DNA from 4 places in the Halopseudomonas sp. SMJS2 genome. Region 4 is predicted to be linked to each of the others. Evidence: predicted binding sites of a transcription regulator. Region 4 holds the regulator's gene; each other region holds the start of a gene.
The links. Region 4 encodes FliA, which starts transcription of late flagellar genes. Its sites were predicted from a motif close to CTAAAGTTTNNNNNNNNNNNGCCGNTAA; they were not measured.
Positions count from the first base shown of each region.

Region 1 (4,230 bases), 1.1 Mb from region 4:
ACTGGTTGATCAGCCGGCGTTGATGTTCGGCCAGCTTGGTCAGGCCGGCGCTGGCGCTGGAGGACTCACCAGCCCCTTCGGCCACCGCATTGGCGACCTCACCGATGGTGTTGACGTTGCGGTTGATATCCTCGGCCACGGCGCTCTGCTGCTCCGCCGCACTGGCAATCTGGATGTTCATGTCATTGATCACCGATACCGCCTGGGTAATTGAGGTCAAGGCCGCATCCGCCTCCTCGGCCTGCAATACACTATCGCTGGTCCGGCTGCGGCTCTGCTCCATGACTCTCACCGTTTGATGGGTGTCGGCTTGCAACTGCTCGATCATCTTCTGGATTTCTTCAGTAGAGTTCTGCGTCTTCAGCGCCAGCGAGCGCACCTCGTCGGCGACCACGGCAAAACCGCGCCCCTGATCCCCGGCGCGCGCCGCCTCGATTGCTGCGTTCAGCGCCAGCAGGTTGGTCTGCTCGGCTATGCCGCGGATGGTATCCAGGATCGAAGTGATGTTTTCGCTGTCACGGACCAGGTGCTGCACGCTCTGTGAGGCGCGCTCGATATCCTCAGCCAACCCCTGAATGGTCGCCGCGGTCTGCTGCACCACTTCGCGGCCATGACCGGCCGAGCCGTTGGCGTTGCCCGCCGCTTCGGCGGCCAGGCTGGCGTTACGGGCCACATCCTGGGCGGTAGCGGTCATTTCCGTCACTGCGGTAGCTACCAGCTCGATCTCGCCGAGTTGGCGCTGCACCCCATCATTGGTACGCATGGCAATGTCGGCGGTATGCTCGGCAGCATCGGTCACCTGCTGCACCGAGCCGACCACCTCACGGATCATGTCTTGCAACTTGTCGAGAAAGGCATTGAAACCACGGGCGATATCCCCGAACTCGTCGCTGCGCTGGACAGCCAGGCGCTGGGTCAGATCACCCTCGCCGCGAGCGATATCATTGAGCATGGAAACCAACTGCCGCGCTGGCCGTGCCAAGCCGTAACCGACCGCCAGCATCACACCCAGGCCAACCAGGGCGGTAAGCCCACCGATCACCGCCAGAGTAATTGCCTCACTGGATTGGCGCTGCGTCAGCTCGGTCTCCAGCGCCTGCAGGTCAGCCATCACCACGTCGAGTGGCAAGTTGATCAACATCGTCCAGTGCGTGCCGGTGTCGCCAATCGGAATCGGCATCCACAACTGCACACGATTACCCGCCGTATCCAGTTCGTAGTGAAAGTCATCGCCCAGGCCAGCGAGGTTGGCCAGCCCCTGCTTATCGATCACGCGTTCGGCTGGGTCCCCCGGCGCGGCCCCTTCACCGGTCCAGGCAACCAGTCGGCCGTTGGGACTGATCAGGGCCTGAGTGCCACGCCCTTCGTAAAGTCGGCTGTCGCTCTCTTCGAGCATGGATTGCAGAAACTGCAACGACAGGTCCGCACCGGCAATACCCATGAACTGGCCGTTGAGCATGATCGGGGCAGTGAAAGACGACAGCATGACCCAGCTGTCGCCCAGCTCGTAGGGCGCCGGGTCGATCACACAGGCACGCTGCGTATCACGCGGGCAGAAATAATATTCACCGACGCGCACGCCGGTTTCCAGCATGGTTTCGTCCGTGAGATCGTCCAGCGGCTCCAGCGCCAGTGTGCCATCGAGTTCGCGATACCAGAAAGGCATGAATTGGCCCTGCTCGTCATGCCCCGACTCGCCAGCACCCTGATAAAAACTATCCAGCCCGTCGAACGCGCCCGGTTCCCAGGCAACGTAAGCCGCCAGCAGCGTCGGCTGCTCCTCCAGTATCCGTCGAATATAACGAACCATTTCCTCGCGGCTCATCATCAGTGCCGGCAGACCATCTTCCTGCATTTCGCCCAGCTGGCGATTGAGCAACGCCAGTTGTTCGGTCACCGCAAAGGGTTGCTCCAGCTGTCGACGGATGCGCAGGCTTTCAGCGGTAGCAATGGCTTCCAACTGGCTGCGCACACGCTGCCCCAACATCTGCTCGCTGCGTTCGATGACCATGCTCTGGTTGCGCTCGAATGCCAACAGGGCGTACAGAGTCATGATACCAACCGCGATGAACAGGCAGGCACCTGCCAGCGCGGCTATGGAAAACTGGATGGATCTGAGTTTCATAGGGGCCTCGGCCAGGGAGCTGATGAACGCTTTATCGGCCGTGATAGTCAAACCTCCAGCCATGATCTGATATCGTTCATCAGGTCAAAGCTGTTAAACCCGAAACATGGAAGGAAATCACCATGCGTATCCGCCTGCTTTGCTGTCTTCCGTTCATGGCGCTGGCTAGTTGCGAGACCGTCAACACCACCCAGGGCGGCGCCGTCGGTGTCGATCGAAGTCAGTACATGTTCAGCGCGCTGTCCAGCGCTGAAGTCGACCAGATGGCCGCCGAGTCGTACAACGAGATGCTTGCCGAAGCGAAAGCCGCGAAGGTCTTGAACACCGACGCCGCCATGCTCAAGCGTCTGAACCGGATTGCTGATCGGCTGGTAAAGGAAGTGGACCACTTCCGTCCCGATGCCAAGAGCTGGAATTGGGAAGTCAATCTGATCAAGAGTGATCAACTGAACGCCAGCTGCATGCCCGGCGGCAAGATCATCTTCTTTACCGGCATTGTCGACAAATTGCAGCTGACCGACGACGAGATCGCCCAGATCATGGGGCATGAAATCGCCCATGCTCTGCGTGAGCATGGCCGCGAAGCCATTTCCCGTGCTTACACCACGCAGATGGGCACCCAGGTGATAGGTTCGTTGCTGGGCCTGGGCGATGGCGCACGGCAGGCTGCCGACATGGCGGTTCAGTATGGACTGACCCTGCCCAACAGCCGCTCCAACGAAACCGAAGCGGACCTGATCGGTCTGGAGCTGGCGGCCCGCGCCGGCTACAAACCGGAGGCCGCAGTCACCCTGTGGCAGAAGATGGCGCGCGCCGCTGAGGGTGAGCCGCCGGCCTTCCTGAGTACGCACCCCTCTTCCTCGGGGCGCATCCAGAACCTGCAAAACACTATTCCCAAGGTGCAGCCACTGTATGAAGCGGCGCGATAAGACCGGTATGAATAGCTCAGGTTCCTAATACATAAGTCTAATATCACTATTCAATCACTTGATTTCCTGCATATTTCATCTATGTTACAGCGGTTGAAAAACGATCGCCCTCTGGGCAAACCCTGAGATGCAGTACTCGAGGATGAACATAATGAGAAAAACCCTGATCGCCAGCAGTGTCGCCGCTGCTGTGCTGGCTCTGCCCACCCTGTCCATTGCCCAGACTCAGAACAACGGCTTCAGCTTTGTTGATGACGCCAAGGCCACTCTTGGCCTGCGCAATCTGTATTTCAATGGCGATTACCGCGAAGGTGATGGTTACTCGAAAGATGAAGAATGGGGTCAGGGTTTCATGCTCGACTTCCAGTCCGGTTATACCCAGGGCCCGATCGGCTTTGGTCTGGACGTATTCGCCCGCTCGGGTATCCGTCTGGATTCCGGTAGCCGCACCAGCAAGGCTGACCGCAGCCGCAACCCCGGCACCATGTTCCCGCTGGATCATGACGACAGCGCCGTTTCCGAGTTCAGCCAGATCGACTTCGCCGCCAAGGCCAAGGTATCCGAGACCGAGCTGAAAATCGGCCGTGGCCTGCAGCCCAGCCTGCCGGTACTGACACGCAACGACGGTCGCCTGCTGCCCCAGACTTACAGCGGCGCGACGCTGACTTCCAAGGAAATCGACAATCTGACTCTGCGCATCGGTCAGATGGATGAAGCCAGTGGCCGTAACTCCACCTCCCATGAAGGCCTGCTGCTGGGCGGTGGTTCCGAGCGCGTGAACAAGTTCCAGTATGCCGGTGGTGATGCCCAACTGGGTGATAACCTGGTTGCCAGCTACTACTTCGCCAAGCTCAAGGATTACTACAAGCAGCATTACCTCGGTGCCGTCCACACCCTGGACCTGGGTGCCGGTCAGCTGATTACCGACCTGCGCTATTTCGACAGCGGCTCCACTGGCGCCAACGATAGCGGTGAAGCCGGCTATGCAGCCCGCGGCGTATACAACGACGGCGAAGTCGACAACCGCGCCATGAGCGCCATGTTCACCTACAAGCTGAGCAACCATGGCCTGGGCCTGGGCTACCAGAAGATGAGCGGCGACAGTGACTTCGCCTACCTCAACAACGGTGGCGGTGCCACTGCCTACCTGATCACCGACTCGCAGATCAACAAGTT
Region 1 covers NZ_CP123445.1:1,078,749-1,082,978, reverse strand. The annotation lists gene QAO71_RS05140 (methyl-accepting chemotaxis protein) at 1-2,125, opposite strand, end outside; gene QAO71_RS05135 (M48 family metallopeptidase) at 2,248-3,054, shown strand; gene QAO71_RS05130 (OprD family porin) at 3,206-4,230, shown strand, end outside.
Region 1: QAO71_RS05140 (methyl-accepting chemotaxis protein) is a predicted target of FliA. The motif match lies at 2,157-2,184, and genes of this name have one in related genera.

Region 2 (4,230 bases), 180 kb from region 4:
ACACCCTGTATGCCAATATGTATCTGGCCTACGAGTGGCTGTCCCCGGCGATGAAAAAGATGCTGCACAACCTGCGTGGCGTTCATAGCCCGGAGGCCGCCTATGGCCCCAACAGCCGACACAATGCGGGCCTGGAAAACATGAACATACTCTACGGCGAGTCGGTGGACGATGAGGTGCGCTCCCATCCCCTGGTAACCAAACACCCGGAAACCGGCCGCAGCGTCCTGTTCGCCAACCCAGCCTACACCCTCGGTATCGAGGGCATGAAACCCGAGGAGTCTCGGCCGATACTCGACTACCTGTTCTCGGTGGCCTCGGCCGCGACTTTCACCTGCCGTATGCGCTGGGCACCAGGCACCCTGGCGATCTGGGACAACCGCTGCACCTGGCACTTGCCATTGTCGGACTATCATGGGGCACGCCGGGAAATGTTCCGTAGCACCGTCGTCGGCGAGGCGCCGGAACAGGCGGATCAGCCATGAGCGAGGACTTCCAGCCAAACGCTCTCGCTGATGAGCTCTACCTGGCCCGACGGCAACGTCAGCCCGGTGTCGGGTTAGCCGAGCGCTATCCGTTGGCGACGCTGGATCAGGCGCAACGAGTAAGTGAATACCTGATAACCCGCTATCTGGCCGGTGGGCAGACCATTGCCGGCAGCAAGCTCGGGTTGACCGATACGCGCATGCAAGCAGCGCTGGGCTTGGATAGCCCGTTGATTGCGATACTGCTTAGCGGCTGGCAGATCAGTGGCGGCACGCTAGACATCAGTCAGTTTCTGCTGCCCAAGCTCGAGATGGAAGTGGCATTCCTGTTTTCCGCTGCCATCGATGATCCGGAAATAACTGATGCGGCCCTGCAGCAAGCGATCTCCGGGGTAACGGTCGCGCTGGAAATCTGTGACTCGGCCTATCAAGGCGGCCCTCGTTCATTGTTCGAGGCGGTCGCTGACAACCTGTCATCGGGCGGCTTCATATTGGGAGAACAGTACCACCCAGCTGATCCCCAGGCCCTGGCAGAACTGAGCGCCACCCTGACCAATCACGGCAAGCCAATAGCCGAGGGCAATGCCAGCCAATGCATGGGTAGCCCCTGGAACGCCTGTCGCTGGCTGGTGCAAGAACGGGCGCGTGACGGCAACCCGGTACAGGCCGGAGAAATCCTCCTGTCCGGCTCACTGGGGCCAATGGTACCGATTCAGGCCGGCGACCGGTTGGAGTTGGAAATGGGTTACCTGGGCAGGCTTGGTTGCGCCGTAGTCTGAGCCGGGGAAAGCGTACCTGGCCCTTTTTCTGCTACCGCTCGCGCAAGCGGTAACACTCGAACGGGGTGAAAGGTATCACTTGCCCCATGCGGGACTGGCTTCGGCATCGCTGATTTTTAGTAACTTATTGATTTTAAACGGAATGCTAAAGGTGGCACGCTATCTGCTTTGTATTTGATCACAATAAAAATAATAACGCTAAGCGCAAAACTCAATAACAAAAACAAGATTCAGCTCCACACATAACAAGAACAAAACGTGCGAGTGCAGCAAACTGATTTTTTTGGAGAATGGGGGAACAACTTCCTGCGCATCCAAAGCAATCCGCTTGCTTTAAGCAACCCGGGATGGGTTCCAGGGTGGCAATGCCACCGGCTCAAAAGAACAAGAAAAGCTCAAGAACAACAAGAACACCATTAAGGGGAGCGAAAGCTCCCCTTTGAGCTTTATGGCTGCATACTCATCAAGCAGGTGCAGGTATTTCGGATGGTATCGATGGCACTCGTTTGCCAGCCTGGCGAGCGCTAGCCAAACCTTCTGGATGGCCCCCCCCCTTTATCAGACCTGAAGATCAATCCCGGGAAAGGTGGTTGGTCGAGCAGAGGCTACGCATCGTCCCGTGCTATTTGCCAGCTGGGGAATGTAGCTGATCCCTGCAATCACCCTAAAGCTTTCTCCGTCTCGCCCGATAACCCCTACATCGGCGATAGCTGCTTTTGAGCCTGTCAAGGCACCGCGAAAAGTTTTTTGAAAAATGATTAAAGCTCTTCGCCAGCACGCCGATACAGAAACTGAATGCGAACACTATGGTTGCCTGAGGTGATGGGCACATGAGTCGCAAGCTCAGGCAAACATTATTTCGGTCTAATTGGAGAATTACCCATGGCCCTGACAGTAAACAGCAACATTGCTTCCCTGAACGCTCAGCGCAACCTGAGTGGTTCTACCAATGCCCTGTCCACTTCGCTGGAGCGTCTGTCTTCCGGTTCGCGCATCAACAGCGCAAAGGATGACGCAGCTGGTCTGCAGATTTCCAACCGTCTGACCAGTCAGATCAACGGCCTGAACGTGGCTGTCAAGAACGCCAACGACGGTATGTCCATGGCACAGACCGCTGAAGGTGCCCTGCAAGAATCCACCAACATCATGCAGCGCATGCGTGACCTGGCTCTGCAGGCTTCCAACGGTTCCAACTCTGCTGAAGAGCGCAAGGCTTTGAACCAGGAGTTCAGCAACCTGTCTGGTGAGCTGACCCGTATTGCTGAAACCACTACCTTTGGTGGTAAGAGCCTGCTGAACGGTACTTTGACCGGTGAGAGCTTCCAGGTTGGTTCCAACGCGGGTGAGACTCTGTCTTTCAGTATTGGTGACATGAGTGCCAAGGGGTTGACTGGTACATCGACGCTGGCTAGCGCTACTGGTGGTCTTGCGACTGGTTTCAATGAGCAGGGTGAGCTCAGTGCCGCTACCAGCATCAAGTTGAACGGCACTCTCGTCAACTTTGAAGAGGGCGATACTGTTGACAAAGTCGTAGATAAGATTAACAACGCCAGTACCGGTGTGACCGCTACTAAAGCTGAGATCGCAGCCGATCCTGATGCTACACCTGCGACTGAGGCTGGTGTTGGTATCAACTTGAGCTCGCTCGAGGACTTTTCAGTGGATGGTCTTGGTGTAGAGGCGCTTGGTCTGGAGCGTGCTGGTACCGAGGCTCGCACTGAATATACAGCAACAGGTACTACATTTACCGCTCCAGGAGCAGCCTCTACATTCACCATTACGGTTGACGGAGAGGACACGACTATTGACGTCTTGGATAGCGATACTGTCCAGACTCTGATGGATAGAATTAATGAGGATACTGCAACTACTGGTGTTACTGCTTCCTTGAATACGGACGAGGATGCACTGGTTCTGACATCTGACGCCGCATTCACTTTAGGGGGGACTGCAACTGATGCGGGCCTTACTGTAGGTGCGGCAACTGATAACGAGATTGCAGCTGTCTCTAAGGTGGAGGCTGAGCCTGAGACACACACACTCGACAGCCTGGATGTTCTCAATGTCGAAAACGCTCAAGTAGCCATCCAGGCCCTGGACGACGCGATTGCCTCGGTAGACAGCACCCGTGCTGACCTCGGTGCCGTGCAGAACCGCTTCGAGTCGACTATCAGCAACCTGCAGAACATTTCTGAAAACGCTTCCAACGCACGTGGTCGCATCATGGACACCGACTACGCAGCCGAGTCTGCCAACCTGGCCAAGAACCAGATCATGCAGCAGGCTGGTACTGCGATGCTGGCTCAGGCCAACCAACTGCCGCAAGCAGTCCTCAGCCTGCTGGGCTAAGGTAAGTTAGCGGTATGACTGGCGGGGGAAGGGGCGACTCTTCTCCCGCTTTGTCCTGTGTGGAGGAAAAACCATGGATATGGGATCGCTCAACAACAGGGCTGGGGTAGGGGCTGTCGCGCCTGCTGCCAGAACGAACGAGATAACAGCTGCGGCTGTCGCCCAACCGGTGACCGAGGCGCGGAAGAATGACAGCATGGCCGAACCGGATCGTGAGCAGGTGCTGACGGCGGTGGCGGATATGCAGGATTATGTACAGGCGGCCGGACGCAATATCCAGTTCCAGGTGGATGATGACAGCGGCCGCATGGTGGTGAAAGTGACCGAGGCGAGCACGGGGGATGTGATCCGCCAGATGCCATCGGAGGAAGCGTTGCGGCTGGCGGAGAACTTGTCAGAGATTCGCAGTGTATTGTTCAGTGGCGAGGTCTGACAGCGGCGAAGCTGTAGGAGCGGGCTTGCCCCGCAAAACCCTGGTATGCGTCCTCGCCGGCCTGACCTGTGGAATGCTGGCATGATTTCTGCTTAGGTGGTGTGAGGTTTCATTATTCAGCGGCGAACCGTCAATAAACGGTCGTAGAGGGTAGGATTATGGCAATTACCGGTATCGGCTCAGG
Region 2 covers NZ_CP123445.1:2,365,522-2,369,751, reverse strand. The annotation lists gene QAO71_RS11225 (TauD/TfdA family dioxygenase) at 1-485, shown strand, start outside; gene QAO71_RS11220 (fumarylacetoacetate hydrolase family protein) at 482-1,264, shown strand; gene QAO71_RS11215 (flagellin) at 2,147-3,613, shown strand; gene QAO71_RS11210 (flagellar protein FlaG) at 3,687-4,046, shown strand; gene fliD (flagellar filament capping protein FliD) at 4,205-4,230, shown strand, end outside.
Region 2: QAO71_RS11215 (flagellin) is a predicted target of FliA. The motif match lies at 1,929-1,956, and genes of this name have one in related genera.

Region 3 (4,230 bases), 230 kb from region 4:
CTCTACTTCTTCACCCTCGGCTTGTTCTTCATCGGCTGGATCGTTGACCTGTTCCTGATTCCAGGCATGGATCGGCAGGCCGATCAGCGGTTTCGCAGCGGCCGGATCAATTTCAACCTGACCTGGATCCTGCTGACCTTCCTCGGGATCTTCGGCGCCCACCGCCTGTACATGGGCAAGTGGATCACCGCCATCATCTACTTCTTCACCGGCGGCCTGTTCCTGCTGGGCGTGCTCTATGACTACTGGACGCTGAACGAGCAGATCTCGGTCAAGAACATGGAAAAGGCCTGGTAATCACACCGGGTCGTTGCGCGTAAGCAGCTCATCAGGAAGATGCACTATCCAGTCTTCCTGCTTGGGCGGCATCTGCAGGTGATAACCCTGGTTTTTCAGATTGTCGAGTACCTGCAGTATGTCTTCCCGCGCCAGCTTGCGCTCTTCGGTGAGCACCATGTCCATGGCGTGCTCGGGCTTGCCGAACAGTTTCAGCAATTGCTCGGGCACCTCACGGGTGCCCTTCTCGCGCGGCACATACAGATACATGCCCTGCTTGCGCGGGCTGCGGTAGATCGAACACAGCATCTTCATGCGGGTTGCCCCTTGCTGGAAAATTGATTGGCCAGGGCCAGCAGTTCATCACCCATCAACTCGCGCCGCCAACCGCTCAGCTCTGCAGGCAGCGTATAGGGCCCGCAGGGATAGCCGGTGCGCACCATGGCTTCGAGCACCTTCTTGCGCAGTACGATTTCGCTGGCCATGCCCAGTCGCTCGGCATGCCGCTGCCCCACCTTGCGCAGATTCTTCAGCAGTCGGTTGGCATCAGCCGGCAAGGGTTCGGGCATCGGCGCGGGCCAGTTCTCCGGCGGTACCGCCAATCCCTGCTGGATCAACTCAATGATAGTCTGGCCATCGTGTCGTACGGTGCGCGGATGCATGTCCTCCAGGCGGGCCAGTTGCTGCAGGGAGTCAGGCTGACGTTGCACCAATGGGCACAAGGTCGATTCGCGCAGCAGACGATTGCGTGCCTGATCCCGTTGCCGCGCCTCGCGTTCGCGCCAGTCGCACAACACCTGCAAGATGGCCAGCTCCGCGGGCTTCAGCCGCCAGGCCTGCTTGATCCGCCGGTAGGCTTCCGCCGGTTCCATGATGGTTCGCGCATTGGCCACCAGCTCGGCAGTATCCTCCAGCAGCCACTCGGTCAGCCCTGCTGCCTCGATACGGGGTGCCAGTATCTGATAGACCGCCGCCAGGTAAAGGGTATCATCCGCCGCATACTGCAACTGCCGTTCACTCAGTGGACGCTGCAACCAGTCGGAACGGGTTTCCTCCTTTGCCAGCTCAACGCCCAACAGATTGCTGACCAGCCGGGAATAGCCCATGGAAAAGTCCATGCCCAGAAAGGCCGCAGCCAGTTGCGTATCGAACAGCGGCGCCGGCAACGCGCCGCACAGGTGCTGAAAGACTTCCAGGTCTTCGCTGCAAGCGTGCAGCACCTTGACGACGTCAGGACTCTCCAGCAACGCAACCAGTGGCGACCAGTCAGTGATCGTCAACGGGTCGATCATGTAGGTCCGCGCACCATCGCCGATCTGAATCAATCCGGCGATGGGGTAAAAGGTTTCAGTACGGACAAACTCGGTGTCCACGGCCACGAAGGGTAATTGCAGCCATTGTTTGCACCAGTCAGCCAGCACGGCGTCCTGGTGGATCATGAGAGGGCGGGCCTCAGTTGTCATAAATTCGGTTCCTTGACCTGATCGCACAGTATAACCGACCGACTCCCCGCCGCGGTCTGCAACTTTAGCCGGATGTGTCGCTCGTCACTTGTTTTTACTGAGTATTTTTCTCCGCAAGGGTCAAGATTGATGCGTATCAACCGATACAGAACCTAGTAGCCCTAGAATGCCTGCGCACGGCAGCGGCAATTATCAGTTCTCAGGAGTCAAAATGGCGTTTTTTCAACACCTGCAGCTCAAGTACAAGTTCTGGGCTGTCAACAGCGTCACCTTTGTCAGCACCATGCTGCTGGTTCTCGTCGCGCTCTGGGTAGAACAGGACCGGATTCACGAACTGCGCCAGGAACTGGCCCGAGAGATACTCGCTCAGCCCCAGACCGACACACAGTTGACCGGGCTGCGCTGGTTGCCGGCAGGTAACACCGCAGCCACCGCCACCGGCACGGCGACCTGGCTGCCGCCAGAGCAGTTGTCGATATCGCAAACAACCGATGCCATGCATGGCGCCTGGTTGATCAATCAGGGTGGCGAGGCGCGATTGCTCGGGGTTGAGCGGCAGGGCTATATCGCTCTGCTGCTGGACCGTGCCCCCCTCTATGCGATAGTGGTGCTGGCGTTGATGCTGGGCGTACTGATGGTGTCTCAGCTGCTCATCTCCTTCATCACGCGCAACCTGCTGGCACTGCGCGATGTCATGCTCACCGTGCAGGAAACCGGTGATCTCACGCTGCGCGCGCCGGTGGTATCGCGGGATGAGGTAGGCGCCATGGCGCAGACCTTCAACGCCATGCAGAGCGCCCAGCAAGAGGTTGTGGGCACCGTGCGTCAGGCCGCCAGCCAGCTGGAACAGGGCACCGATGAAATGGCGCGCCTGATGAGCAGCGTCAAGGATGGCATGGTTACCCAGCAAGGCGAAACCGATATGGTCGCTGCCGCGGTCAACGAGATGAGCGCCACTGTGCAGGACATTGCCGGCAACAGCGCCGTCACCCGGGATCAATCCACCCAGGCGGATGCCATGGCCCGGGAAGGCCGCGATCAGGTATTGCGCGTCAGTCAGACGATCACCGGACTGGCCACCAGCATTGAACGCTGCACGCAGCATATGCAAAAACTCGAAGGTCACAGCCAGGAAATCAGCGGCGTGGTACGAGTGATCCGCGACATTGCCGAGCAGACCAATCTACTGGCCTTGAATGCCGCCATCGAAGCCGCACGGGCAGGCGATTCCGGGCGTGGCTTTGCCGTGGTGGCGGATGAAGTGCGGGCCCTGGCCCAGCGGGTACAGAACTCCACCGATGAGATCCAGCGCATGATCGAGGCTCTGCAGGGTGGCACCCATGATGCGGTGGCGGACATGCAGGATAGTGCACGCCTCACGCACGAATCGGTCGAGCAAGTGGAACAGGCGGGCTCGTCGCTGGCGGATATTACCGCCTCGGTGAGTCAGATCAGCAACGGCAACAGTGAGATCGCCTCTGCTGTCGAGCAGCAGAGCGAAGTTGCCGAGTCCATTACCCAGAGTGTCATCCAGATTCGGGATGTGACCGAACAGACGGTCATGCAGACGGTGCAGAGCGCGGCCACCAGCGAACAGCTGGCCGCCCTCGCCCATCAACTGACCGCCGCGGTCGGACGTTTGAAATCCTGATATCCAAGCTCCCGTCAGCCGCCGCTGGCGGGAGCCCATTGGATCACTGCAACGCAATTCGCTCGCGGTTCTTGTCGATGGTAGCAGGGCCGATTCCCTTGACCACGGTAAGTTGGTCAACCGATTCGAATCCGCCGTTCTCTTCCCGATAGGCAACAATGGCCTCTGCCTTGGCCAGACCGATACCGTTCAGGGTCTCGGCTATTTCCGCAGCGCTGGCATTGTTGATGTTGACTGTCACCAGCGGTTCAGCAGGGATTTCCGCGAACGCAGGTACCACAGACCAGGCGGTCAGACAGAGGATGACGGCAGCAAGAATATTTTTCATGGGTCTTTCTCCTTGGATAAATGAATACCGCACTTCAAGGGAGAAAAACCGGACAACGATCGAATGATTACGCGCTTCCCTGCGGCTGCAGAGCAAAGTACGCGCAACGCTACGCTAACAAAAGCCCCAGCAGCCGGATTTGTGAAAGGACTCTCAGTTCTGCCGCCAACTATATATATACGACAGACGCGGGGCTAGTAAGCCGACAGCAGTGATGGCATTATGCCTCATGTTAGTCTCTACCGGAAAAGGATGACCTCAGTGGACGACGCCATCCCGCTGTTGGTATGCGACGATTCAAGCATGGCCCGCAAGCAACTGATCCGCAGTCTGCCGGCGAACTGGCCGTTCCGGGTCAGTCAGGCGGAGAACGGTGTGCTCGGCCTGGAGCTGATTCGCAGCGGCCGCGGGCGGATAGTATTGCTCGACTTGACCATGCCCGAGCTGAACGGCTTCGAGGTGCTCGCCCGCGTGCGGGATGAAGGCCTGCAGGCTGAGGTAATCGTCATTTC
Region 3 covers NZ_CP123445.1:1,961,174-1,965,403, forward strand. The annotation lists gene QAO71_RS09125 (TM2 domain-containing protein) at 1-297, shown strand, start outside; gene QAO71_RS09130 (YcgL domain-containing protein) at 298-591, opposite strand; gene rnd (ribonuclease D) at 588-1,715, opposite strand; gene QAO71_RS09140 (methyl-accepting chemotaxis protein) at 1,951-3,390, shown strand; gene QAO71_RS09145 (ComEA family DNA-binding protein) at 3,434-3,718, opposite strand; gene QAO71_RS09150 (response regulator) at 3,971-4,230, shown strand, end outside.
Region 3: QAO71_RS09140 (methyl-accepting chemotaxis protein) is a predicted target of FliA. The motif match lies at 1,859-1,886, and genes of this name have one in related genera.

Region 4 (4,230 bases):
GGCCGAGGACCAGACCATGGCCGATGTGTTTGCCGGTATACTCCACAACCAGTGCGCAAGTTAACGAATTGAGAAAGGCGACAGCACAGATGGGCAATCATCCGGTTCAGGTAATTGCAATCACTGGCGGCAAGGGCGGCGTGGGCAAGACCAATGTGTCGGTCAACCTCGCCCTGGCGCTGGCAGAGCTCGGCCGTCGAGTGGTGTTGATGGACGCAGACCTGGGGCTGGCCAATGTCGATGTACAGCTGGGTCTGCGGCCCAAGGCGACCCTGGCGGACGTTCTGGCCGGCAACTGCGATCTGCGTGAGGTGATGATCAACGGGCCGGGTGGTATTCGTATCGTCCCGGCGGCGTCCGGCGCGGCGGAGATGGTCAACCTGGGGCCGCGTGAACATGCTGGCCTGATCCAAGCCTTCAGCGATATCGGTGATGACATGGATGTCCTGCTGGTCGATACCGCCGCTGGTATCGGCGATTCGGTGGTCAGTTTTGTGCGCGCTGCCCAGGAAGTGATCGTGGTGGTATGCGATGAACCTACTTCGATCACCGACGCCTACGCGCTGATCAAGCTGCTCAACCGCGACCACGGTGTTTCCCGCTTCCGCATCCTGGCGAGCATGGTGCACAGCCCCCAGGAAGGTCACAACGTATTCAACAAACTGCTGCAGGTGACCGACCGCTTCCTGGAAGTGGCGCTGCAGTATGTCGGCGCTGTGCCTTACGACGAGACAGTGCGCAAGGCGGCACAGAAACAGCGCGCCACCTATGAAGCTTTTCCGCGCAGCAAGGCTTCGCTGGCATTTCGCGCCATCGCACGCAACGTGGACGGCTGGCCGTTGCCATCCAGCCCCCGTGGGCACCTGGAATTCTTCGTCGAACGCCTGGTGCAGCGGACCGGAACCGGAACCCCTTCATGAGCGTGGGGGGAGGTGGCGTCAATATGTATGCGCGCACCATGGGCGTGGCCAATGAGCAGGACCGCCTGGTGCAGCAGTTCGCGCCGCTGGTCAAGCGGATTGCCTACCATATGCTGGCGCGCCTGCCAGCCAGCGTGCAGGTGGAAGACCTGATACAGGCCGGCATGCTGGGCCTGCTGGAGGCTGCACGCAAATTCGATCATGGCAAGGGTGCCAGCTTCGAGACCTATGCTGGTATCCGGATCCGTGGCGCCATGCTGGATGATGTGCGCAAGGGTGATTGGGCCCCCCGCTCGGTCCACCGTAACACCCGCCTGGTCAGCAGCGCGATCCGCGCCGTTGAAGCAAAAGTAGGTCGTGACGCTAAAGATCACGAGGTTGCTGCCGAATTGGATATGAGCCTCGAAGATTACTATGCGATTCTCAACGACACGGCCGGCAGTCGGCTGTTCAGCTTCGAAGATCTGCTGGAGGCCGGGGCGCCGGCCGAAGTCGGCTCTGACCATGAAGCCCTCGACGGAGTGGAGGATGAACGTTTTCGCAAGGCGCTGGCCGAGGCGATAGGTCGGTTGCCCGAGCGCGAGCAACTGGTGCTGTCGCTGTATTACGATGAGGAACTGAACCTCAAGGAGATCGGTGCGGTGCTCGGCGTCAGCGAGTCCAGGGTCAGTCAGTTGCACAGCCAATGTGCCGCCCGCCTGCGCGCACGGATGGCCGATTGGCGCGACGATTGATCCGGCTTTCCCAGCGCTTCGCCTGGTCAGTAGCAACAGTTTCGCGAGGCGCACGCAAGTGCGCTTCTTCTGGTTTGTATGGAGGTCGACTTGGACAAGAACATGAAAATTCTCATCGTCGATGATTTTTCGACGATGCGACGCATTATCAAGAATCTGTTGCGGGATCTGGGCTTTACCAATACCGCCGAAGCGGACGATGGCACCACCGCGCTGCCGATGCTGCAGAGCGGCAGTTTCGATTTTCTGGTAACCGACTGGAATATGCCCGGCATGAGCGGTATCGACCTGCTGCGCGCCGTGCGCGCCGACGAGCGCCTGAAACACCTGCCGGTGCTGATGGTGACTGCCGAAGCCAAGCGTGACCAGATCATCGAAGCAGCTCAGGCCGGGGTGAACGGCTATGTGGTCAAACCTTTCACTGCCCAGGCACTGAAGGAAAAGATCGAAAAGGTTTTCGAGCGAATCGAGGCCAGATAGGCACCGGGGGGCGTTATGGCACTGAGCAACAATCCCGGCCAGGCAATCGCTGATGAATTCGAGCATTCCCTGAAAAACAATGCCCGGAAGCTGGTGGACCACCTCGAAGAGGGGGACTACGGCGAGGCAGTACTGGTCATACACGAGATCAATCAGGCCCGCGACCGCAGCCTGTATTACGAAGTCGGTAAGCTGACCCGTGCGCTGCACAACTCGATCATCAATTTTCAGATAGACACGGCCCGCACGCTGGACGGCGATGCCGAAGCGACCGAGGCATCGAAGATTTCCGACGCCTCGGACCGTCTGGACTACGTCGTTCGGCTGACCGACAAGGCCGCCAACCGCACCATGGATCTGGTTGAGAGCAGCGCTCCGGTGGTGTCCGCGCTGGGCCAAGAGGCGGCGAACCTGCGCACCGAGTGGGCGCGGCTGCAGCGCCGCGAGATGAGCGCGGCGGAATTCCGCGAGCTGTCGCGCAACATTCTGGCGTTCCTTGAGCGCAGCGAGCAGCAGAGCGGTGAAGTGTCAGCGAATCTGAACGACATTCTCATGGCCCAGGATTACCAGGACCTCACCGGTCAGGTGATCAAACGGGTCATTACCCTGGTGCACGATGTCGAGGAAAGCCTGCTGAACCTGGTGCGCATGGCCGGTCAGGTCGATCGGATGGCGGGTATTCAGCATAACCTTCCGGGGCTGGATAGGAAAAAAACCTCGCCTCAGGGTGAAGGTCCGCAGATTCATGCCGATAAGAGGGATGATGTGGTGTCGGGACAGGATGAAGTCGATGACCTGCTGTCCAGCCTCGGGTTCTAGAGGCTGGTGACACCGTTAGTATTATTGTCGCTGGGGCAAGGGAGCGTTGAATGAGCTTTGATGCGGATGAAGAAATTCTCCAGGACTTTCTGGTAGAGGCTGGGGAAATTCTCGAGTTGTTGTCGGAGCAGCTGGTGGATCTGGAAAACCGCCCGGGCGATACCGATCTGCTCAATGCCATTTTTCGTGGTTTTCATACCGTCAAGGGTGGTGCCGGCTTTCTGCAGCTGGATGCCCTGGTCGCCTGCTGTCATATCGCCGAGAATGTATTCGACATCCTGCGAAAGGGTGAGCGGCAGGTCGACGCCGAACTGATGGATGTGGTGCTGCAGGCACTGGATGCCATCAATGGCATGTTCGCCCAGGTGCGTGAAGGAGAGGCGCCAACTGCCGCCGACCCGCAGCTGCTGGCGGCTCTTTCAGCTTTGGCTCAGCCCCAAACCGTTATCGCAGCAGCGCCCGCTGCCGAAGCGGCTTGCGTCAGCAATGTACCTGCACCCACGTCGCCCGGACCGGATGCAACTGCCGACGGTGACATTACCGACGACGAGTTTGAGCTGCTGCTTGAAGCGCTGCACGTAACGCCGGAAGAGGACGAACCAGCCCCCGCTGCGGACAGCGATGATATTACTGATGACGAATTCGAGGCGTTGCTGGACCAGTTGCACGGTACCGGCAAGGGGCCGGGTGCGGCTGAGGTCGCAACGTCACCAGAGCCGGTAGCGATATCTGAAAATGAAAAGCCCGCTGACGGCGTAACGGCCGAAGCCGGCGAGCTGATCAGCGACGACGAATTCGAAGCCCTGCTGGATCAATTGCATGGTCCCGGCAAGGGGCCGGGTGTTGACAGTGCGGCACCTGCCGCCAGCCAGCCGGAGCCCGCTGCACCGCCGGCTCCGGCAGCCAAGCCCGCTCCGGCTCCAGCTCCGGCACCGGCTGCACCTGCGGTCGCGGGCAAGCCCCCGGCCAGCGCACGTGCAGCGAAAAAGTCCGAGGCCGGCGGTGATGCCCCGGTGGTGGAAACCACGGTGCGGGTCGATACCGCGCGCCTGGATGAAATCATGAACATGGTTGGCGAGCTGGTGCTGGTACGCAATCGCTTGATGCGCCTGGGTGTCGGCAGCGAGGATGAAGAGCTGGCCAAGGCGGTGGGCAATCTGGACGTGGTGACAGCCGATCTGCAGGCTTCGGTGATGAAGACCCGCATGCAGCCGATCAAGAAGGTGTTCGGCCGCTTCCCGCGAGTGGTGCGCGATCTGTCGCGTAGCCTGAAGAAG
Region 4 covers NZ_CP123445.1:2,189,146-2,193,375, reverse strand. The annotation lists gene flhF (flagellar biosynthesis protein FlhF) at 1-64, shown strand, start outside; gene QAO71_RS10265 (MinD/ParA family protein) at 90-920, shown strand; gene QAO71_RS10260 (RNA polymerase sigma factor FliA) at 944-1,654, shown strand; gene QAO71_RS10255 (chemotaxis response regulator CheY) at 1,757-2,134, shown strand; gene QAO71_RS10250 (protein phosphatase CheZ) at 2,150-2,953, shown strand; gene QAO71_RS10245 (chemotaxis protein CheA) at 3,004-4,230, shown strand, end outside.